Rubripirellula amarantea: one gene and its partner. The protein of the gene in region 2 binds, or shares a complex with, the protein of the main gene of each other region. Links are inferred from orthologs where the notes say so. Each region holds a gene or a part of one and is shown on either strand. Other genes may lie near its edges.

The links.
Region 1: the proteins of Pla22_RS21560 (region 2) and smc are in contact, whole or in part, in a crystal structure (PDB 3ZGX), measured with the Bacillus subtilis proteins. The link is inferred for Rubripirellula amarantea from one-to-one orthologs.

What each region holds. Positions count from the first base shown.
Region 1 is NZ_SJPI01000003.1:647,445-660,235, forward strand. What follows is about bases 5,402-9,547. They hold smc (chromosome segregation protein SMC), read right to left. Parts: upstream 9,199-9,547; coding sequence 5,602-9,198; downstream 5,402-5,601. Other genes in these bases: Pla22_RS22470 (hypothetical protein), read right to left, coding at 5,402-5,533; Pla22_RS22480 (tetratricopeptide repeat protein), read left to right, coding at 9,479-9,547. Outside these bases: asnB (asparagine synthase (glutamine-hydrolyzing)), read right to left, coding at 1-1,212; Pla22_RS22460 (class I SAM-dependent methyltransferase), read right to left, coding at 1,240-2,019; Pla22_RS22465 (glycosyltransferase family 2 protein), read right to left, coding at 2,016-2,939; more of Pla22_RS22470, read right to left, coding at 2,993-5,401; more of Pla22_RS22480, read left to right, coding at 9,548-11,335; Pla22_RS22485 (MotA/TolQ/ExbB proton channel family protein), read left to right, coding at 11,488-12,360; Pla22_RS22490 (ExbD/TolR family protein), read left to right, coding at 12,360-12,770; Pla22_RS22495 (prenyltransferase/squalene oxidase repeat-containing protein), read left to right, coding at 12,767-12,791. UniProt on the Bacillus subtilis protein: Required for chromosome condensation and partitioning.
Region 2 is NZ_SJPI01000003.1:420,657-432,075, reverse strand. What follows is about bases 3,775-6,548. They hold Pla22_RS21560 (segregation and condensation protein A), read left to right. Parts: upstream 3,775-4,646; coding sequence 4,647-5,450; downstream 5,451-6,548. Other genes in these bases: hemW (radical SAM family heme chaperone HemW), read left to right, coding at 6,415-6,548; Pla22_RS21555 (MBL fold metallo-hydrolase), read left to right, coding at 5,576-6,415; ilvN (acetolactate synthase small subunit), read right to left, coding at 3,778-4,323. Also shown: Pla22_RS21585 (hypothetical protein), read right to left, coding at 1-1,172; Pla22_RS21580 (3-keto-disaccharide hydrolase), read right to left, coding at 1,178-1,900; Pla22_RS21575 (DUF4254 domain-containing protein), read right to left, coding at 2,010-2,627; ilvC (ketol-acid reductoisomerase), read right to left, coding at 2,632-3,636; more of hemW, read left to right, coding at 6,549-7,569; Pla22_RS21545 (recombinase family protein), read left to right, coding at 7,903-9,165; pepF (oligoendopeptidase F), read left to right, coding at 9,342-11,147; Pla22_RS21535 (DNA-3-methyladenine glycosylase family protein), read left to right, coding at 11,144-11,419. UniProt on the Bacillus subtilis protein: Participates in chromosomal partition during cell division. May act via the formation of a condensin-like complex containing Smc and ScpB that pull DNA away from mid-cell into both cell halves.

The DNA of each region.
Region 1 (12,791 bases), 230 kb from region 2 along the record:
TAGAGGTGCCAAAACGCCACGGCGGATCATTCGGGGTATCAAGCGGAAATAGTGGGCTAGTTCAGTGGCGTGATAGGTGCTGTAACCAGCCAGCAACTCATCCGCGCCATCGCCTGACAGTGCGACTTTCACATGCGGACGGGTTGATTGACAGAGCATGAAAAACGGCAAGGAAGAATTGTCCGCAAGCGGTTCTTCCGCATGAGAAACGACGCAACCAAGCAGCGACGACATTTCCTCGGTCGCTAGTTCACGATGATGCTTGGTTGCGTAAGTGTCGGCAACCATGCGAGCAAAGGATGACTCATCAAAACTACGCTCGGCGAACCCGATCGTGAAAGTGCTAACCGATGAGCTTTCGCCGACCATACTCCGCACCACGGCGCTGGAATCAAGACCGCCACTTAGAAAAGCTCCAACGGGAACATCTGCAATCATTTGCCGCCGGACCGAATGATTGATTGCGTCATCCAATTCCCCCACGGCTTCTTCCATTGACATTTCAATGGGTTGATCTGGGTAGGTCAGAACCGAGTGGCGATGATGATGCAGCCCGTTTCGATCAACAATCAACCCGCACCCCGGCATCAAAGATCGAACTCCCTCGAATCCTGTGGCGGGAGCTGGCGTGTAGCCAAACGTAAGAAACTGCGAGATCGCCTTCCAATCTACGCGTCGTTCAACACGCTGGTCGGCCAAGATTGCCTTGATCTCTGATCCGAAACGAAAGCACCCTTGGTCTTCTTGATAGAACAGAGGCTTGATTCCCACCGGATCGCGAGTCAACCACAAGGCATGCTCGACGGCATCCCAAATCGCAAAGGCATACATCCCGCTGAGTCGTTCAATCAAGGCCTCGCGACCCCATTGGCGATACCCTAGAAGAATGACTTCGGTATCCGTTGTAGATCGAAAACGATGTCCAAGTTCAGTTAACTCGTTACGAAGTTCGCGATAGTTGTAGATCTCGCCATTAAAAACGATCCACGCGCCTGAGGCTTCGTCTTTCATCGGTTGGTGCCCATCGTCGCTCAGATCTAAGATCGACAAACGACGATGCCCGAGCATCACTGTGTCAAACGTCACCAAGCCACCGTCATCGGGCCCTCGGTGCATCAACGAGTCCACCATTTGCCTGCCGATAGCGGAATCAACTCGTGAAGGACCTGAGCGAACGTTTCGATAGTCAAAGAGGCCTGCAATTCCACACATGCAAAGTCGTACTTCTTGGGCTGGGTGTTAAGTTGAACGACGAGCGTGCGCAAGCACCGAGAGGCCAGCAATTCGCCTGAATAACGGATCGGTCACGCGTGCGAACCGAGGCAACCACCGGTCTGCTTTTAACATTTGAGAATTGACTGACTCATCCGCCAGACCGGCTTGCTGCCGAACCCGATTGTGAAACCACCACCCCGCTGCTCCGACCACGTTGACATACCTGAGCCGATGAACGTTCCAACCGGCCTGGGTCAATACTTCAGCAAGTCGCGTCCGAGAGTAGCGGCGATAGTGGCCAGCTTCTTCGTCCATCTTGCCGTACAACCAAGAATGTGCCGGCACAATCATCCCAAGCCCCGCACCAGGCTGGCAAGTTTCGAGCAACCATCGCATCGCCGCTACGTCGTCCTCGATATGCTCAAGCACATTGAGGCAAATGATGGAATCAGCACCAAAAGAGCGATGCTGCTGCACGCTATCGCGATCGCGAAGATCAATCCAACCGGTTCGGACCTGATCGTCATCCTTGAAACGACGTTCCACGGAGCTTAAGCAGTCGCGGTCAATGTCAGTCCCCAGAACACAACGCGATTGCCGTCGCAACTCAGCAGTGTACTGTCCATGTCCCACGCCAATTTCCCAAACACGATCGCCTAAAACCGGTGTGACAAGGGACATTAGGTAACGCGGATACGCACTCATCTGGTGCATGGCGGGGCTCATCGTCATCGCGCCCACTGGATCTGGTGCTTGATCCGGTTGCGACGAGGTCAGTGATGCCGGTTTCTGCGAGTCGTTCATGTTGTTGAGTCCAACTCAGTTGGCTCGTTTTGATTCACTCCCATAAGGTATTGAGAATGCAGAAACTCTCGTTGGGGAAGCAGCGCGACAGCGAGAAAACCAACCGCCATGACTAGCACCGCAGCACTAGCGAAGATGACTCCGGCGATGAACGAAGCTGCCCCCAACCCAACTGCCGAAAACAAGACGCATATTGCGGCAGCCATCGCCAGAGGAGCGGCCAGCAAGATGAACAACTTGATTGGATTGTAACGGAGAATCGCCTCGGTGATGATCTGAAGCGACCGCAACGAATCGCGAAGGTGCCGCACCTTCGATCGTCCCTCTCGCTTGTGGTAAGCGATAGAAATGTAATGAACCGTCAATTGGTTGTGCATGTACGCAAGCGTCGCGGTTGTCGTGAACGAGAACCCAGCGCTGATCACCGGCAAGAATCGCAAAATCATGCTGCGACGAAACACACGCATGCCCGAGTTGATATCGGGAATACTTCGACCCGCCGAGAATTGACTAAGCTGCCGAAAGACAAACCGGCCTATCCACTTAGTCATGCTGCCGCGATAGACCGAGCCTGTTCTAGCGCCAACGACCATGTCAAATTTTTGAGCGAGATCGATCAATTGCGGCAAGCGATCTACCGGGTACGTTTGGTCGGCATCCGTGATGGCAATCAGGTCATGTTTGGCCGCTACGATTCCGCTCTTCAAACTTTGCCCGTAACCAAGATTTTGCGGATGGACGATAACTAGATCCGCGTGTTCTCGTGCGACAGCCTCGGTGTTATCCGTCGCTCCATCGACCACAATCACAATTTGGTGTGCGATGTTGTGGTCGTTTAAGTTCTTCCGAACCGCCCTCACGACCCCCGCAACCGAGGCCTCTTCGTTATAAGCGGGGATCACTACGGAAACATGGATCATAGGGAATAACGCGATGGAAGTAGATAAGTCGCAAGGTCGATCGTCAAAGCAGTTTAGAACACCGCAAGCATAAGAACACCCGTTGCCCGGTCACGAATCCGAACTTCGATTCCCGGAAGAGTCATTTTCGCTTCGCCATCGCTAACCAAACGCCTGCCTTGCAATTCTACTCGCTGCCATCCCCCCAGCGTTGCTCGTTGTCCAGGGACACCTGCAATTGAGAACTTCCAACGTTGCGAATGGGATATCAGTTCGGAATCCTTCGCGAGCAAGACCTGCCGCAATCCGCGATCGTTCTGTTGGATCGCAACGTCCTTGTCATCAGCTTGCCAACGCACGTCGACCGACTGCGATGCACCCAAATACAACTCGATATTGGCGTCTGGGTGTGCCGTCATCACCAAGCTCATCTCGCGACGCACATCTTCTGATACATCGACCTCATACGTCATCGCTTCTTTCTCACCCAACTCAATCGCGTTCATGCAGTCGAATACGAAAGGCTGCTGATCAACAACAGCAAACGATATCAGTGAGGTGATCAAAAACCAGACCACAATCAATCCTGAACTCCAACGACGCGTCGGTCGTTGAATCGGTAGCGAATTAACAACGAGTAGGACCGCTGCCACAAATGGCAACCGACTCAATTGCGCCAGGACCAGCCATCTTGGAAACACCTCGCTCGCCAGCGCGGTTTCGATCGCACCGCCATCCACAAATGAAGCATTGCCACCAAAAACTTTCGGCAGTGGTTCATTGCCCGTCATATTCAAAAGGACCGGAGACTCGGTCAACAGTGGACTGCCCTGATCCCAACCCAAGAAGAATGCCTTCGATGGCGCAGTCCAGCCACGATAGTGGGACGTCGTCCATGCTAATTGCCCCACGCATAATGTCGCCAGGCAAAGCCAAGCAACAACACGTTGCTTTCCCGGACGCTTGATCAAATTGGCAAACAGGAAACCCGCACCCAGGTAAATGACGACGCTCGCTCCGAACACAACGTAGCCTCGAGCAGTTGCCACCGGTGCAAACACGAGACACGCAGCAACCGGTGAAGCAATCGTCATGAAGCATAGCCAAAGTCTTGAGCGATCTCGAATCATCAGCAATCCGAGAACGCCCAGCGCCAATGTCCAAGGTGATTCCAACGAGGTCACGATCTCGGCGGTGTAGCGAACGACGTCGCCGACAAAATGTACGATCCCCTGCTCGAAGGATTCACGCCAATGATCTATCGCTCGAGATAAGTAAGCTCCCTCGACTTCCACGACGTTGATCCCTAATCCAGGCAGGATCCAACGCAAGACAGGCCGAAACAACAACGCAAGCGATGTGGCGGCTAGTAAATGAGCGAGTCGCTGCGTTCGGAAAGACACAGCCAAGTAAACCAACAACAGCATCTGAGCGACGTTGTAGGCCAAGCTCATCGAACCAAAAACAAGTCCAAACAGCAAATGCGTCTGCCAGTTTTGCCGTTGGTTACCCAGGCTAAATTCGCTAATCATCGCGATTCCGACGAAGTACATCGCGAACGACAACAAGTGCGGCGTCGTATCGTTAACTAGAACGCCGAATCCAAGTCCCACCGCGCCGATGCAAACGCTGAACGCGGCAGCCACCGAAGACATGAACCAACGATCGGCAAGCCTCCACAAGACACCCAGACAAACCAACCAGCTTAAGAAATTGACGACGAGCAACGAATTTCGCGGGCTGCAGATGGGCGAAAACTGAGCCGCCAAAAACGCGTAGCCAGACCGCAAGAAGCGAAAGTTGCTGTCGCTGCGGACTCCACCAGCAAACCAGGTCACTTGGTCAACGGCCGAGATGGTTTCCACCATCATCGGGCGGTTTGCCATGCTGACGCTGAACCCGAGCAACGATTGATTCGCACTCAGTTCATCGTAAGGGACCGTGATCATGCGAAATCCAGTTCGATCACCTGTTCCCCCAATCGTGTAGAACACCGCTACCAACAACAACCAAGCCGCCATGGCTGCCCAACCTATCGGAGTAAACGGCACGCGTGCGTCAACGGTCGGTTCGTCCCGCATTTCCAGCTCATCGCGTTTACCCTCGTTATTCTGTTCATCCAATGACCATCCACTCCAGCGATCGGTCATCCCAGCCATTTCGGTCATCCCGGCCAGTGCAGCACCAACGATCGGCGCCAACAAGCAGAACGACGCATTCGTGACGGTGGCAGTTCCCCCCATGATTTCTCGCAACGAGGAATCCGGCAGTAGTTGCAAACCGATCAAGGACTTGCCCAGCAAGATGGATCCGCACGTGCTTATCAACACAGCAACGCTCAACCAACGTCCGGACAACCGGCCCACGATTGACGCAAACCCCCAAGCTGAAACAACCGAAACCAAACAGGGAAACAGGTCGCTATCGCGTCCAGCAGCACGACATCCCAAGAACACCAATGCGGAAAGTGCAATTGAGAACAAGACGCCCATGATCGCCAACGCGAAACAGCGATGCGGGTGCGATGCCACACCGGACCGTTGGCGTTCCGCCGCAGCGCGATCTAGATCAGTTTGGACTGGGCGTCGACTTTGGCGTTGGGGAGAGGAATTCACGCAACTCATTCACGAACGGTCGAAAAGGTCAGCAAGTGCGGAGTATATCAGCAATGATCGACGAAGGACTAAGCAGCCTCGCCGTCGCTGATTTCACCATTCTCGCTGACGTCTTCGAAGCGGATCGAGACGCGTTTGCTAACGCCGGATTCTTGCATTGTCACGCCGTAAAGAGTTGTCGCAGCAGTCATGGTTTTCTTGCTGTGCGTGACGACCACAAACTTACTGTGATCAAGAAACTCATTCAGCACGGTTACAAAGCGACCGATGTTTGCTTCGTCAAATGGTGCGTCAACTTCGTCGAGAACGCAAAACGGGCTTGGTCGATACTTAAAGATCGACATCAACAAAGCCACAGCGGTCAGCGCTTTCTCGCCACCCGATAGCAGCGAGTTGTTGAAACTCGGCTTGCCCGGCGGCGTGGCAACAATCTCGACACCGGCTTCGAGCGGATCCTCGGACTCTTCCAAAATCAAGTCGGCATGACCACCGCCGAATGACTTGCGATAGAGCAATTGAAAGTTTTGTCGAATCGCTTCGAGCGTATCCATGAACAAGCGACGTGAATCGGCGTTAATCCGACCGATGATACGTTGCAGCGAATCTTTCGCAGCCGTCAGGTCTTGGTACTGCCCGTGCAATTCGTCGTAGCGAGCTTGCAAACCTTCGAGTTCTTCGAGGGCTTCCATGTTGACGCTTTGCGTTTTTTGAAGTTGTGCCCGTAAGTCGCCAATTTCATTCTCGACCGCATCACGGTCTTCGGGCTCGGCAAAATCTTCCGGCGGCTCTTCGGCTTGCAAGTCGATCTGGTAATCGTCCAACAACCGTGACGCCAACGTTTCGCGGCGCAGCATTGCGTTATCTTTCCGCGCGGTGATGGTGTGCAATGCCTCACTAGCTGCGGCAGCGTCTTTGATAGCCTGCTCGCTTGCCTTCAAGATGTCGCGATTGGTTCGGCGAACTTCCGCTGCATCACCGGCAAGTTCTCGCAACCGGATATCGCTTTGATCGACGTCCCACTGCAATTCCGCAAGACGGTTCGACGCTTCCAAGATCCTTGTATTCAAATCGGCAATACGAGCTCGCCCGAGGTCGGCTTGCTCGCGAACCTCAGCAACGGCGGCTTCGCGTTGGCTTTGGTCGCGTTTTTGTTGAGCCAAAGTTGCTGCTAAGGCCTCGTGTTTCTGTTCAGCTCGGGCAAGTTCCACCGAGATCGACATCACTCCGGCAGTCGCGGTTTGCAACGACGTTTGGGTTTCCGACAGCATCTCGTCGAGTTCAGCGGTTTCAAGTTCCAACCGCTCAACGTCTTGCTTTCCGGCTTGAATCTGGGACTGCACACTTAGACGTTCCGTCGTTGCACTGTCGCGCAAGGTGGTCGCCGCAGCAATCTCGACTTCAATCTCTTCGCAAATCGTTTCTTGTTGCTGTCGTCGTTCGATTGTGTGTCGGCATTCGGCATCCGCGGCGGCACGTTGTGTGATGAGCCCGCGATGTTCGACTTCGATCCGTCCCAGTGCGGCCGCTTCTTCGTCAACCCGAGCAGCCAGACGCTGCGTTTCCGCTTCGGCTTCCCCGATCTGATATTGGTAATGCTTGATTTCGTTTTCGGATGCGTTGAGTTCGCTCTTTCGACTGACTAATCCAGCGGCTGCGGCGGAGGGGCCAACCACGGTGGAACCATCGTTTTCTAGCAGTTCGCCGTTGGACGTAACAAAACGCAGGCCCGCGCCGCTTAACTTCCGAAGCCCCAAAGCCGTTTCCAGCGAATCGACCAGCCACGTGTTGCTTAGCAAGTGCCGCGCAAGCGGTTCCAAAGTCGGTGAGCAGGAAATCATTCGATCGCCGCGTCCCAACACACCGCGAAGGCCATCCAAACGGATGCGATCGCCGGGACGACGGGCGGGCAGTTCGTCGATACGAATCAGCCCTACGCGATGATTGAGTTTCAATTTGCCATCGAGGATCGCCTGTTGAATTTCACCACCGTCAACGATCAGGTATTGGCTACGTTCACCCAGGGCGGCATCAATCAGCGGCGCGACCTTAACGTCGACATCAAAGCACTCAGCCACCATGCCATGAAGTTGTTTCGCGAAAGGTGACTTGTCTTGACGAATCTGCTTTAGGATGGCCTGCACGCCACCGGACACACCTTCTTGGCGGCGTTCAAGATCGCTGAGCACTTTTTGTCGCTCAGTCACTCCCTGCAGTCGCATCTTTAGCGCGGACACCTCTTCTTGGCGGCGCTGCAGCATCCGTCGACTCTCGGAAACCTTCGCGTCGGCTAGTTCGACTTCCTTGCCCGTCGCCGCGATGGCCTCGTCGAGTTGCTTCACCTTCGCGGTCGCCGCTTCCGCTTCAGTTTGCGCGGTCGCAAGGTAATTCTGCGATGTGCTTAATCGCCGAGCCAGATTGGTCAGCGTGCGGGTAGCTTCGGCGACACGTTGTTCAATGCGTTGATTCTGGGCCTGAAAGTCGGCAACTTTGCGAACGATCGCAAGGTGTTGGCGTCCTACCTCATCACGTTGCCGTCGAACCTCACTCGCTTCGTTTTGAATTTTGTCGCGATTCGTCTCGGCTTCGGTGCTGCGGGCCCGAACAGCCTCCATTTCGAGTCGATAGTCTTCGAGCCGTTCGTTCGCGCCTCGCAATTCAGCAGCCGCCGATCCGGCCTGAGCTTGCAACAATCTGGCACGTCGAAGCGACGCTGCAACGCCTTTACGCAAATCGACAATCGCGGATTGGTCAGCGTCGCGGCGACCTTCCATTTGAGCGATCTGGCCGAGTGCAGAGCTTCGTTCGGATTCGACCGCGCGTGCCTCGTCGGCGATGTTTTGCAACTGAGCATCCGCTGCTTGACGCCGCTCGGTCATTTCGGTGCGAAGCGCTTCGAGTTCCGTTTGCCGAGCTGCCGCGGTAGCCAGTTCGGTCGCAGCAGATTCCAGTTCGCTCGAAAGGTTGATCCAATCGGTCCAGGCAATTTGCAACCGAAGCTCTTTCATTCGCTCGGTCGCCAAGCGATATCTTTCCGCCTTGCTGGCCTGCGATCGCAAACTCTTTAGCCGCGATGCGACCTCATCGACGATGTCCCCGAGTCTTGTCAGATTCGATTGCACACGGGCAAGTCGGCGTTCGGCTTCGATCTTCTTTGCTTTAAATCGACTGATCCCCGCCGCTTCTTCAAAGATCGCACGGCGATCCTTGGCGTTAGCGTTGAGCATCTTATCGACTTTGCCTTGTTCGATCAGGCTGTACGCATCGATTCCGATGCCGGTGCCCCGAATCAGGTCTTTGACATCCTTCAAGCGAACGGGTTGAGCATTGATCAGGTATTCGCCTTCGCCACTGCGATAAACTCGCCGTGTGACGTGAACCTCAGGTGCGTCGACGGGCAACGCTCCATCGGCGTTGTCGAAAACGATCGTGACTTCGGCCATTCCGGCGGGGCCGCGGGTTTGAGACCCTTTGAAGATCACATCGGACATGTCCTTGCCGCGAAGGCTCTTGGCGGACTGCGACCCTAGCACCCACTTCATCGCATCAACGATGTTGGATTTTCCAGAGCCATTAGGACCGACCACAACGGTGATCCCATCGGGAAAATCAAAACGCGTCCGATCCGCGAAACTCTTGAAACCGGCCAGCTCGAGTGCTTTTAGCATGCGAAGGGTGAATGATCGGTTTCAAACGGAGGACGAACAGGAAGACGGCGAAGCAGGTTGCTCGCGGCGAGATGTGGCTGGTGATAAGCCAATTTGTCTCGTCCAGAGTAGATAAAACCCCTTCGGGAGCCTAGCTCTGTTTTGCCGCCAACCCCTTAAATATAGGGCTTTCCGGCAGATTTGCCCAAAACTCGCCTGTGGAGTCTGGGATTGCGATCGGGCGGCAATTTGGGGTATTTGCTTAAGTAATAGGTTTGCTTCACACCGCCCTCGGACCCGAATGAGCCCTTTGCCGCTGAATCTGCATCGCTTGATCTTGCTCGGAGCGGCCCATTGCCTGCTGTCGGTTGGGTGGGCGTGCGCCAGTGACTCCGCTCTTTCGCAGATCGAGCAGGCGGTGGCGGCCGGACAACTTGATTCCCTCAGCGACCAAATTCAAGGTATCGACTGGTCCGAAACCACGCCCGATCGCGCGATCAAAACCTTGGTTCGAACCGCTCGGGCCTTCGAACAGGCTGGCAATCTGGACATGGCAGCAAAGTTGTACCAGGAAGCCGGCAAGCAAACTCATCGAGGCGATACGCAAACACCGCAAGACGGAACAACATCTCGCTTTGCGAACCAGCGAACCGTCATTCAGCTCGCTTTAATCTCGGTCGCCACTCGGCAAAATGACCATGTCCAAGTGATAAGCTCACTTGAAGAACTTGCAGCCAATCCCCACCTGATCGCGGCCCCCCAACGCCAAGCCCTTCTTAGTCTGGCGTTTAGCATGGGCGCTAGCTCGCTGAACGAACAAAACTTCGATAGTGCCGCTGATGCTTACCGAGCCGCCGAGGCGCTCGCCGACGAGGAACAAAAAGCCACGGCGCTGCTGGGCCAAGCCTGGACCACGGTACTGCGAGCCACCGAGCCTCTGCAAGCGGCGCAACAATTGGGATCTTTCGTCGAGCGTTACCCCGATCATCCCGATGCAGCGCAAGCGACCCGTGTTTGTGCCAAGTGTTTGACGGAAGTCGGCCGAGTCGATGACGCTCAACGAATGTTGTCCGACCTCCTGATGCGATGGCCCGACTCCGTTCCCGCGAAGGAGCTTGTCGAAAGTCACGTGGGTTTAGGTTTTGACGAAATTCCCGAATCGGTACGCGGATGGCTGCTCGGCCAATGCGAACACTCAGCAAGCCTTGATTGGTCTGCCACATTAATGGGACTGTCCATAAGAGTCGCATGCCAAGTCGGACAAGCTGACAAAGCACAACTCATGGCCGAAAAACTTGCCCGTCAAGATCTGTCAGGTCAAGCGACCACGGATCTGCTGGACCAACTCGATGACCAAGACGCCGAGTGGTTGGCGTCGATGTATGTTTCCCCCGCCCCGCAGTTACAAGTCACCAGTAAAGTTCGCGAAGCTGCTTGCCGGTGGGCCGGCCGCAACGAAAAATGGTCAATGCTAGCCATGGCCGCGCAAAGCGAATCAATCGACCGTGCAACCTCGGGACGTAGCGTAGCAGTCGAACGACTATTTGCTGAATCGCTGATGCAAACGGGCAAGACTTCCGAAGCGAGAGAGTGGTGGAGCCACATCGCCGACACCCGCAATGCTAGCGATTTCGCAACGTTGCTGAGGTGTGCCGAGGCGGAAACGGCCACGGGAAACGATACGAGCTTGGCTGAGTCACGAATCTCATTGGCGCGGCAATCGTGCGGCGATAACGAATTTGCCGTCACGTTGGTGGATCTGCTAGCCGCTGAATTAGCGATCCGGCGTTCACGTTTCGACGAAGCACGATCATTGCTCGAAAATGTGATCCGAGGCGTCGGCATCGACCGACATTTACGTGGGCGAGCTCAATGGTTAATCGGCGAAACCTTCTACCTTCAAAATAAATTTACCGACGCCATCAATGCTTATCGAAGCGTGGAAGGTGTTGACCCGGACGGGCCTTGGGTGGCCGCTGCATTGGTTCAGGCTGGGAAATCATTTGAACAATTGGGGCGGACACGAGAGGCCACGGTTTGTTACGGAACTCTTCTAGGCCGGTTTGCCGATTCGCCGTATTCCGATGCGGCACGCAAGCGGATGGCCGCGATTTCACCCGCATCCACCCGCGATCTATCTCCCCCGATAAGACGATGAACCCATCTCCACTCGCTTCTAAGCGATCACGAACGACATCGCCGCCACGATCCTCGCAGATCGCACGATCGCGGATCATGCGACCATCGAGCACGCCCTTGCTGACGCGATTGGCGGCGCTACTGATGCTGTGCGCCGGCTCGATTTGGTGGATGTCATCGATGCCGCACGCGATGGGACAGTTCACGCCAGCGCAAAACTTCGGGCAAACACAAAACTACAACAATGGTGCCTATCAACCGGCCGCGTATCCTCAATCGCAAACCGGCGGCATCCCTGCGATTCCCGCTTCCTCGCAAGAATTCGCGGCCACCGACGAGAATGCGGAAGTGGCAGCCGAGCCAACCCCATGGCAAGTTCCCGCCTTCATCCAGAAGATTTCACAAGGTGGGTGGTTAATGATCCCTTTGGGAATCTGTTCGCTCATTGTGTTGACTCTTTCGTTTGAACGCATGATCGCGCTACGCCGCAGCCGCGTGATTCCACGACCATTTGTGCGACGATTCACCGAATGTGTCGAAGATGGGCAACTCAGCTACGAAGAAGCCACCGCGATCTGCGAAGAGTTCGATTGCCCGGTCGCCGAAGTGTTTCGCGCTGCGGTTCGACGATGGGGTCGCCCCATGTTTGAAGTCGAACAAGCCGTCATGGACGCCGGGGACCGCGTCGCCGATGGACTCAAACGATTCTTGCGAGTCTTTCATGCCATCAGTAACGTCGCACCCCTGCTAGGACTGCTCGGTACTGTGCTGGGCATGATCCAGGCATTCGAAATTATCAGCAGTCAAGAATCGATGGGTCGCCCCGAAATGTTGGCCTCGGGAATCAGCGTCGCGCTTATCACCACCGCTGGTGGACTATCCGTTGCGATTCCAGCTTACCTCGCTTACATGTATTTCAGCAGCAAGTCCGATCGCTACTTGGGTGAGATCGACAAACTTTGCCAACGGGTCGTCGATTGTATTTCAGCCGAAGGTCTTGAAGAAAACGGCAACAACCGAAACCGTAAAAAGCGAGCGGCCTGATGTCCAAACGCCAAAACAGTGAAGACGTCACGATCAACTTGACGCCAATGATTGACGTCGTGTTCTTGCTCGTGATCTTCTTCATGGTCGGTAGCAAGTTCAGCGAAGCCGAAAGCCGAATCAAGGTGAATGTCCCTAGTGTGGGCGAAATGAAATCGCTGGCCCGGGTTCCTGACGAACGCGTGGTAGCGATCGCGGTCGATGGCACAATCACACTGGATGAGTCCCCCATTACGCTTGACCAGTTGACTCGAACTCTACAAAGCGAACACGCCAACTACCCTGGCATGCGAGTCGCCGTGCGTGGTGAAGCCAGTGGATCAGTGCAGCAGATGGTCGAAGTGCTGCACGCTGTGCGAGTGGCGGGAGTCGATCAGATCGGCATTGCCACCCAAAGGATGCGGCGTTGAACGTCCCCGCTGGTTTCTGGG
Region 2 (11,419 bases):
GAATCAAAGACTTCTAACGAGCCACCGAAGCAGCGAGTCGATACGGCGACGTGGTCAGCGTCAATAAAAAGTCCCGTCCAATCATGACGCCCGGATGCAACGAACGAACAGCGAGGTTCTTCGCTCGCTCCTTCGTACACATACTTCCGCTGCGCTTCATCGTTGCTCTGCCAGAAACGAAGATTCGCTGAAGGCAGCCAATCTCCTAACTGCAGTTTAGTTATATCGGTTGGTAGCCACACCTGGCTTCGGTAATCGAAGATGTTTGAACGGAGGATAGAGTCGCTGGCCGTGTACAGCAAACCTTGTTGCAACGCGGGAGTGGTAAAGCTGGCGAAGTCGATCGTGCTGGGAATGGGATACTCTTGCACTACTTCGCCGGTCATTCCCGAGCGAATTTCAACCTTATCCATCGCTGAGTTCACGTATGCGATTTCAGAGGTCGGTGCTCCGAAGTTTGGTTCCGCAATGGGGGCCGACCGCCAACTGGCAATCAGTTCCGGCGATTTCATGTCTCTTATCGCGAACAATCGATGTTCAGATACACCTAGCGAAGCGGTGTCCTTATTCGAAGAAGGGAGCCAACGGATAGTGTGAACATTGTGCGTCCCTGGTATCCAGCTTACTTGGTCAGAAGGCATCATTAGTTGTTCATCGACAACGACTGATGTCGGCGAATTCAAATCAGCCAAATGTACCTTTCCGTTTTCACGATACACTACCAACGATCCGCAACTGTTGAGCAAGCCCGACGAAGGAAGGCGCATGTTGCGAGAATCAATCGTCGCCCCCGATATCGGATCAATAAGCAACCACCTTGCGTTATTTTCTTCAAGATCATTGCGCGATTTTGAAGGGAACTCGACGCAATTGAGAGATCCGTTTTCGTTGACACTATGCAGAGCGCGAAAGTGTTGCGTCACGATAGGACGAGTCGCAATTTCTCGTTCGAGGTCGATCACTAACGCCTCGGTAACACCTGGCCGTGATTCGATCGAGTTGCACATCACAACAAAATCAGGGTCGTGGTGGACAGCGAAAAAAAATCCTTCAGCTAGGTTGACCGCCGGAGCGCGAACAATCAGCGGAATCGTGATCCCAACTACGAGGATTGCAGCGACCAAAAAAACGATACGCTTTCCGTTGCTCGCAATTTTGTTCGTGCCGTTCATGCTGATTACGGCAACTCTCGAATTCGTATATTGCGAAACAGAATGGGCGCACCTTCACTTTCCAAGCAAAGGTAGCCTTCGCTAGGGTTGCAGTCCCGACCACCTGATACTTCCGCTCCGTTAACCCACAACCGCACTTCACCATTGATGGCGCGAACGTAGTAGTGGTTCCAGCTTCCGAATCCTTTGCTTCGGTCTTCACTAGGAAAGCTGCGGGATCCATTGGGCGAAAGTGGCTCAAACGGTGTCATCGTCGATTCGCCAACCGCAAACACGTCGCCGTTGGTGGAAAAGAAAAGAGGCGGCTTACCGCCGTCCCTTAAATACTTGGCTTTATAGCCATGGTCGAGCATCTGGATTTCAATACCAGCGTTGGGCAGTTCGTCGGGTGGCAGTTGGTTCAGCGCAGACTCAGGAACCCAAACGAAAACGCCTGAGTTACCCGCGAACTCTTTGTGTTGCCACTCGATCAGCAGTTCAAAATTCTTGTACTGCTTTACCGAACGCGTCACTCCGATGGGCTTTCCGCTGCCAATCGCCAATGACCCGTTCCAAACGAGCGTTTTGTCATCGCCATTGACGCGGACAAAGTCGTCACCATCAAGCATGACCCAACCGGGGCCATCGCCGTTAACGAGTGCGCCGCGAGGGTTGGGCTCGTCAGCGTAGCTTGGTGCGGCTAAGCAAACTGCGAGTATGGCAACGGAGAAACTGACGCGTCGGAGCATGGTGTACCTCGAGAACTAGTGCAGAGTTCTCGATTGTACACCGCTGGTTCGATGACGTTGTGCTACGTGAAGTGATAGTTCGCAGTTGCCCGGGATTCGAGAGCTGCCGTTACTTGCTACCGTAGATTGCCGGATTGAGTGATGGATCGTTGTACATCTTCATCTGTCGATAGGTCCGATGCTGGCGGCGACCAGCGAAGATATCGTCAAGTTGTTGCTGCAACGACTTTGATAGATCCGCGTGCTGTTGTTCACACAATGCAATTCGGTCAAGCACCTTTTGACGCTGTTCTGCATCAATGCCTTCACGATCCGCCTGTTCGCGGTAGTGATATAAGCGTAACGCCATGATCGACAAACGATCGATTGCCGAACCTGAGGTTTCGGTATTGATCGGCGCATCTTTCGCATCCACACCTGCCGACGCGATCATCGCGGTGATCGCGTCATCCACCTTTTCGATCATGTCATTACGGGCTTGATTGAGTTTATCAATAGCCCGTTTGACTTGAGCGATCTCTTGGTCCGTTGCGGACGGACTGCGAGCGGTATCTTCTTCATGCCACAACCGATAGTTGAACTCGTGTTGCTGGCATACGAGTGCTTCAATGCTCGTTTCCGATCCCGAAAAAGGATTGTCGATCGGTTCTCGGTGCCATCGTTCGACAGCATCGATTTGCAATTTTGTAAGTTGCGTAACCGACGGAAACGCTTGAGAAGCACTCATAAGATCAAACTTCCTTTTCTTCGATCCAGGTCATCATGCGACGCAGACCAAGACCAACTTGCTCAACACCGTGAAGTCGTTCGCGACGACGAGTGGTCTTGAAGAATGGCGCTCCGGCGCGGTTTTCGGAAATCCACTTGCGAGCAAATTCGCCAGTTTGGATTTCGGTAAGGATCTTCTTCATCTCGGCTTTAGTTTCAGCCGTGATGATTCGAGGTCCGCTAACGTAATCGCCGTACTCGGCAGTGTTTGAGATGCTGTAACGCATGTAGCTCAAACCGCCTTGGTAAAGCAGGTCGACGATCAGCTTCAGCTCGTGCATGCACTCGAAGTAAGCCATTTCAGGTTGGTAGCCCGCTTCAACAAGCGTTTCGAAACCAGCCTTAACTAACTCGCTCATGCCGCCGCAAAGAACGACTTGCTCGCCGAACAGGTCCGTTTCGGTTTCTTCGGCGAACGAGGTTTCGATCACACCACCACGAGTACCGCCGATGCCTTTAGCGTATGCCAAGCCAATTTGCTTGGTGCTTTCCGATGCGTCGTCGCCCAAAGCGATCAAGCAAGGAACTCCACCACCCTTTTCGTACTCGCTACGGACCAAGTGGCCGGGGCCTTTGGGAGCGATCAACAGTGTGTCGATGCCCTTGGTGGGGACAATTTGGCCGAAGTGAATGTTGAAACCGTGCGAGCACATGAGCACATCGCCAGGCTTCATGTTGTCTCGGATTTCGTTCGCGTAGATGTCACCTTGGACTTCATCGGGAAGCAAAACGTTGACGATGTCCGCCGCCTTGGTTGCTTCGGCGATCGACATAGGCTTGAAGCCGTGTGAGACAGCCAAGTCGTAGTTGGGCGAGCCCTCGCGTTGTCCGATGACGACGTTGCAGCCGCTGTCGCGAAGGTTTTGAGCTTGAGCGTGTCCTTGGGATCCGTAACCCAAGATGGCGATCGTCTTGCCTTTGAGGTGAGAAAGGTCAGCGTCGTTTTCGTAGTAAATCGTTGCAGCCATGGCTTTAATAAATGGTGTTCGGTATTGGGAAGGGGATGGTTTTCCGGTGCGTGTTTCGACGCACCTGATTCAATGAGTGGTATCGTCAACGATGCACACCAACGTCTGCGATCAAGCAAGACGTGGATGTCGATGTCGACTTTAGGAAGCAGCTCGCGACGCCGCGTTATCCGAGGCACGCGTTAGTTCGCTCGATGCGCTACGGACCATGGCAATGCGACCAGTACGGACCAATTCGCTAATGCCGTAGGGTCGCATACGTTCGATGAAAGCTTGGACCTTGTTTTCGCGGCCGCTAATTTCGACCATGATTTCGTCCGGTCCCACGTCGACGATACGACCGCGGAAGATATCAACCAGTTCACGCACTTCGCTGCGAGCATTGCCCGCAGGCGCTTTGACTTTCATCAAAAGTAAATCACGCTCAACGTAATCCCGGCTGCTGACGTCAAGAACCTTGACGACGGTGACGATCTTTTCGAGCTGCTTGCCGACTTGTTCCAAGACGCGGTCATCGCCGACGACGACGAACGTCATCCGCGACAAATGAGGGTTTTCGGTTTCACCGACTGCTAATGAGTCGATATTGAAACCGCGAGAAGCGAGCATGCCCGAGATATGGGCAAGCACGCCGGGCACGTTCTGCACCAGTGCAGAAATAACGTGTCGCTGGTTGGGATTGGACATCGGAAGTGCCGAACAGATTTCGGTAGATTCGAGAAACGGTGCCCACGAGTCGTATACTAGAGATCGCGGGGGGATGCGTGCGGGCCAGCTTTTCGGCCTCGACACGCGGAATTGGGGTTGGTTTAACCGCCACAGCCGAGCATCATAATTTTGGCCCGTATATCCAACAAGGGCTGCGATTTGCGGCACCGCCAGAATCAACCACTTTCAATCGGGTTTGACGAACGGTTACAGCATTCTGGGCAAAATTGACCACTTAGGTGCCCTGCCCCGCTCCCGCGACTTCCATTTCCCTTTCACTTTCGTCCTAAAAGCTCCCCCGCATGTCCTTTCGCATCGAGCTACCAGCCTACCGAGGCCCCCTGGACCTGCTGCTTTACCTCGTCCGCCGACACGAGGTCAATCTGACGGAAATGTCGCTTTCGAAGATTGTGGACCAGTATCTCGGTTACATCGAGCTCCTGCAGGAAATGGATCTGGGTGAGGTGGGCGACTTCATCGACTTGGCGAGCACATTGGTTGAGATCAAGAGCCAAGCGGTCTTGCCAAAAATCGAAGAAGAGACGGACGAAGAAACGATCGAGGATCCGCAGTCCGAACTTGTGGAGCGATTGTTGGAGTACAAGGAAATTCGAGACGCAGCGGCTATCCTGGACGAAATGGGCACCCGTTGGCAATCTCGTTACGAGCGGATGAGCGATGACTTGCCTTCGCGACGAGTGGACCCGGGTGATCAGCCGATCGTGGATCTCGAAATCTGGGATTTGGTCAGTGCGTTCGGTCGCATCATGCTTGAGTCAGGTGGTCCACCGCAGACCGAAGTGATTTATGACGATACGCCGATTCATATCTACATGCAGCGAATCCATGACCGGCTTCGTCAACACGATCGGCTTCCGCTCTTCGATTTGGTGGAAGGTGGTATCCATAAATCCGCTGTGATTGGATGGTTCTTGGCCACGTTGGAATTGACTCGTCACCATGGTGCAGCGGTCGAAGAGGGCGACGGCGGCGATATTTATGTCGTCAGGACGGCGAACTACAGCGAGTCGCTGGATGTCAACGAAGTGGACAATTACGGTGCGGAAGAGTTCAAGGCGGTCAACATGCCGGGAACTCCACGCTAAGATTCGTCCCTCTGCGCTTAAGTGACGCCGATTTTAAGTGACGCAGTCGTCGTACCTGTGATGAATCGTGATTCAATCGCAGACGATCGCCGAATGCGATTCTCCAACACTCGCTTCTGATATTCATGGTTGAGAACGTTCCCCTGTTGAAACACGCCCATGATGGCTTGACCATCGAGGGATACTCGCGCGCCGCGGTGCAAACCTGTTGGCGTATCAACGAACTAAAGGTTCTGTTTGATTGCGGGGTTCAGCCTTGGGACTTTATGGGCACCTCGACGATGTTCATCAGTCACTCGCACCTCGATCACATTGCCGCGCTGCCGGCGTACGTTTCTCGTCGACGTATGATGAAGATGGATCCACCGGTGATTTATCTGCCTGACTCTGCGGTCGATACAGCCTGGGACATGCTGCAAATGTTTCGCAAGCTCGATCGAGGCGCGATGCCTTGTGAATTGGTGGGTTTGATGCCGGGCGATAAGCACGACCTCAGTCGCGAATATGTCGTGACGGCGTTGCCGACCGTTCACACGATCGATTCGCTTGGATTCGTCATCCATCAGCGTCGACATAAGCTCAAGCCCGAGTTCCAAGGACTGCAGGGCAGTGAGATTCGTGATTTGAAACTTTCAGGCACCGAAGTTACCGAAGAAACTCAGATTCCTGTTGTTGCTTACACCGGGGACACGAACCCGAAAGGCCTCGACCAGAATCCCGTGTTCTTTGAGTCAAAGATCCTGATTAGCGAAATGACCTTCGTGGCACCCGAACATCGAACCGACAAAATCCACAAGCACGGTCACACGCACATCGATGACTTTCGCAAACGAGCCGATCGGTTCGAGAACGAACTCGTGATCGCCGCTCATTTGAGCACCCGATACAATGATGCTCAGGTCAAACGGTTCGTCAACAAAGGCTTACCTGACCAACTGGGCGGTAAATTGAAATTGTGGGTTTGATGACGAACGATCAGGAACCTCCCGGCGGCTGGCCTGTTCCTCGATCAGCCTACATTCATGTGCCCTTTTGTCGGCATCGTTGTGGATACTGCAATTTCAGTGTCGTGGCCGGTCGTGACGATCTTATCGCAAGGTTCATCGCGGCGATCGATCGTGAACTAAGCCTGCTAAATCGCCCTCAAATCGATACTTTGTTCATCGGTGGCGGAACGCCGACGCACTTGGATGCACCTGAGTTAGACCGCTTCTTAGGTTTGTTAGCAGAGCGATTTGAACTGTCTGAAAAGATTGAATGGTCTGTGGAGGCGAATCCAGAAGACATCGACGCCAACAAACTAGACGTGCTTGTTCGGCATGGCGTTAACCGAATGAGTCTGGGAGTACAGTCCTTCAATGCAGACAAGTTGGCGGTCTTGGAACGCGGGCACAGCGGTGTGTCGGCTACCGAGGCAATCAAAATGGTGGCTAGCCGAATCAAGAATGTATCCTTGGACCTTATCTTTGCCGCGCCCGAGGAAACGCTTGAGGTGTGGCAGGACGACTTAGAGACGGCACTCGAGTTGCCGATCGAACATCTTTCAACGTATGCGTTAACGTTCGAGAAAGGCACCTCGTTTTGGAAACGGCGTGAAGCCGGCCAACTGCATTCGCACAAAGAGGATCTTGAAATCGAAATGTATCAGCTCTCGCGTCAAATGACGGCCGGCGCGGGACTGGCTCACTACGAAATTTCCAGCTTCGCTCGCGTTGGCTCTCGATGCCGCCACAACATGGCCTACTGGGATGGACGTGGTTGGTTTGCTGCGGGGCCCGGTGCCGCTCGTTTTGTCGGAGGTCGCCGCGAGGTCAATCATCGCAGCACGACAACGTACCTGAAGAAAATGGAAGCCGATCATACTGTTGTTGCTGAGGTTGATGAACTTTCACCGACCCAATATGCCCGCGAACGTTTGGCGTTCGGTGCTCGCATGATTGACGGCATCGATATCGACGAAGTTTCACAGAGCTGCGGAGTCGACCTGCACACGTTGTGCAAGGAAGAATTTCAGCGCATTGAAGAGTCCGGTTGGGCAACGATTGCCAACTCGCACTTGAAGCTTACCGATGAAGGCATTCTTTTTGCCGACGCGGTTGCTCGCGAATTATTGGGTTGACCGCCTCGCCCACTTAGCCATGTCCAGGTGCCGTGAATTGACACGATTTCGCCAAAAAGCGTTGTGTTTTTGCGGCCTTCGCGTGACGTTGAGACCCTCGCGAATCGGCGTTTAATGCGTTTCAGCGTTGACGGGATTCTAGCTGGCATGCTAATCGAGCTTATCGGGTTCGTGCCGAATGATCGCATCGAAATGACGTATGGCGGTGTTTCACGGACCAGTACCAAAGGTTGGCACGATGTCATTCCCCGATATTGTGCCTTTCCATCCCTTTCGCATCGGTCGTCTCACGTCGTGAAACTGGGCTGTCCCTCCCAACGCATAAACAACGCCATGTTGATCATCTCTTGGATGTTCGCGACTGCTTCCCTTTGCGCGCCGATTGGCTGCAGCAATCGGGCACACAGCGATCTTTACCAGCAACGCATGGCTAGCGAAATTCGCGTGCTGGAAGACCAGCTCTACGACGCCGATTTTCAAAACCGAAAACTGCAAGATAAGCTGCAACGCTATGAGCAGCATGCGGAAGCCACTCGGATTCCAACGCCAAGCGACGTGGGGCTAAAGCCGCGACACCAGCATCCACCAACATCGAATCGCTTACTCGATACCAAGCCACTTCCGATTGAAGCCGGAGTTCCGGTTCCTGTTCCTGACTTGCATGCCAACGAACCACTCACTGATGAGCCCATGGGAGCATCAAGTGAGCCAACCCTTGATCATGGTTTTGAAGATTCAGAGCCCAGCGGTGAACTTGATATTCCCAATTTCGACATGGGTGAACCCTTTGATCCAAACGCGGGTGATAACGGTGCAGAGTCGAATGAAGGCGAAGACGAAGATAGTTTCGAAACGTTACCGCCACCAAGACGCAAGCCCCTGATCGATCCTACCGTCGATCCTACCGATTCGGACTTCAAGGACGATGCCTTCACTCCGCCATCGACAAAGCTTGCCGATCCCAAGCCTGCGGTTCCATCAGGCCAAACGCCTAAGAACGAGCCTTTCACTCCGCCCCCGTTGCAGCCTGCACCTGGCGGACCGATGCCTCCTGGCGAAAAGGACTTGAAAGTCGATCCAATCATTCCTGGGGAAGTCACACCACCGCCACCGAGCGGCGAACTTGAAGATCCGCCTGGCCGAATTTTGCTTCCGACCGGAGTAACTAATCCTACGGGTGTCCCAGATCGGTTGCGAATCCACCCTTCACTTTCAGTGGGCCATCGCGATGGTACCATGCTCGATGGCGCGACCATTGTTGTGGCGGCCCTTGATCGGTTAGGCCGAAATGTTGACTTGTCTCAATTTGACATTGAAGCCAACCTAAGTGTTGTCGTGCTAGACCCCACACGAGATTCAAGTGAAGCTCGCCTTGGCCGCTGGGATTTTACGCCCCAGCAAGTCGCTGCGATGATAGCCGAGGATTCGACGGTCGGATTGGAAATCCCGCTAAGCTGGACTGGCAAGCTACCGCAATCCGACAAAATCATCGTGCATGTCCGGTTGCGAAGTGATCAGGATGAAATGCGATGTGACGCAAAACTCGATTTGCGTGAACGAACCGCGGCGGCGACCTGGTCACCTCGTGGCGAGTAAACACTGATCATTCTTATGACGGCGTCTATTCGGCCGTTTTCGTCTTCGGTCGTTTTCGTATTCTTCCGGCACCCTTCGTTGCCGATGACGGCATCGCTACACTGTTGCTACCGCATCCGACACGGCGCAGCACGCCGTCTTCACAAATTTTCTCTACCACGGACGATGGATTTCGTATGAGCACCGCGACCGCTACCCTTCCAAGTCGAAAAGAAGTCAGTCCCGCGGACTGCTGGGACCTTTCAAGCCTGTATGCCGATGACCAAGCATGGGAGCAAGACTTTAAGAGACTCGACTCGCTGATCCCGACGTTCGAGACGTTTCGCGGCAAGCTTGGCGAATCTGCGGCGACGCTTGCGAAAGCTCTGAACTTTGACAACGACTTTGATAAGGTTGCCGAGAAGCTCGGGACTTATGCGTTCTTGAAGACCACCGAAGATCAAGGTGATAGTCACTACCAGGGAATGAAGTCACGCTATCAGAACTTGGCCGTTAGAGCGGGGCAGGCGGCTTCGTACATGCGTCCAGAGTTGCTGGCGATCGATCAGGCCAAAATGGATGAATTGATCAGCGATCCTGCTGTCGAACCTTATCAATTGCAACTCGAACGGCTCGTTCGCTATCGACCGCACACGCTTACCGACAACGAAGAGCGACTGCTCGCCATGCAAGGTGAAATGGCGGCGGCGGCTGGCAATGCGTTTCGTCAACTCAATGATGCGGACTTAAAGTTCGGTGAAATCACTGACCATAAAGACCGCAAATTGGAACTTTCGCATGCCACGTTCGGACAGTTGCTGATTAGTCCTGACCGAAAAGTTCGTCGAGGTGCCTTTCACCAGTATTACCAAGCCTTTGCCGCTCATGAGAACACGTTTGCCGCCACGCTGTGCGGAAGTGTTCAGCGAGACGTCTACTACGCGAAAGCTCGTAACTACACGAGTTCTCTTGAGGCGTCGCTGTTCCCCGATAACGTCCCGGTCGCCGTTTACGACAATTTGATTTCCGCAGTACGTGAATCACTGCCAAGCGTTCATCACTATCTCGATGTTCGGCGCCGCAAAATGGGGTTGAAGGACATTCATCACTATGACACGTATGTTCCGATTCTTTCGGACATCGAAAAGCATCACTCGTGGGATCAAGCTGTTGATGTGGTGCTTGAATCTCTGCAACCTTTAGGTGACGAGTATTTGGCAACGCTCGAAACGGGGCTGCGGGGTCGTTGGGCAGATAGGTATCCCAACCGTGGGAAACAAAGCGGAGCTTTCAGTTGTGGATCGTACGCTGCCGACCCTTACATCCTGATGAACTACAAACCGGAAGTGCTCAACGATGTTTTCACGCTGACGCACGAAGCCGGTCACTCGATGCACAGTTGGTATTCCTCTAATCACCAGCCGTTCCAGTACTACAACTACACGATCTTTGTCGCCGAAGTTGCCAGTACCTTCAATGAGCAATTGCTGACCGAATACCTCGTTAAGAACGCGGCTGACGATAAAGAACGCGCCTATTTGATTAACAACGAACTCGACAGCATTCGAGCTACGGTTGTTCGCCAAACGATGTTTGCCGAGTTTGAAAAGAAGACTCACGAGATGGCGGAAGCCGGCGAACCGCTTACCGTCGATTCTTTCAAAGCGGCCTATCGCGAACTGCTCGAAGCTTACTTTGGTCCCGATTTTGTGATTGACAAGGAATTGGAACTCGAGTGCTTCCGAATTCCGCATTTCTATCGAGCCTTCTACGTTTACAAGTATGCAACCGGCCTGAGTGCCGCGGTCGCGCTTTCACGGCGTGTTCTTGAAGGGGGACCCAGCGAGTTAGCGGACTACTTGTCGTTCTTGAAAGGCGGTTGCAGCAAGGATCCGCTCGACTTGCTTCGTGATGCTGGTGTCGACATGACGAAGCCGGAGCCGGTCGCTACCACATTGAAAAGGTTCGCAACGTTAACGCAAGAGCTTGATTCGTTGTTGTGAGCATCGAAACGCTCGACAAACAGGCGGTAGCTTCCGCAGCCAAAACACTGGCTCGCCGTGATCCCAATTTGGCGAAGGTCCTTCGCCAACACGGACCGCCGCCGTTGTGGAAGCGTCCCGCCACCTTGTCCACGTTTGTACGGATTATCTTAGAACAGCAGGTTTCTTTGGCATCAGCCAAAAGTACGTTCGATAAGTTTTGTACGGCCTGCAATGACAATGTCACGCCCCAGGCCATCATTGAAGTTGGCGACGCAGGTCTGCGCGGTATT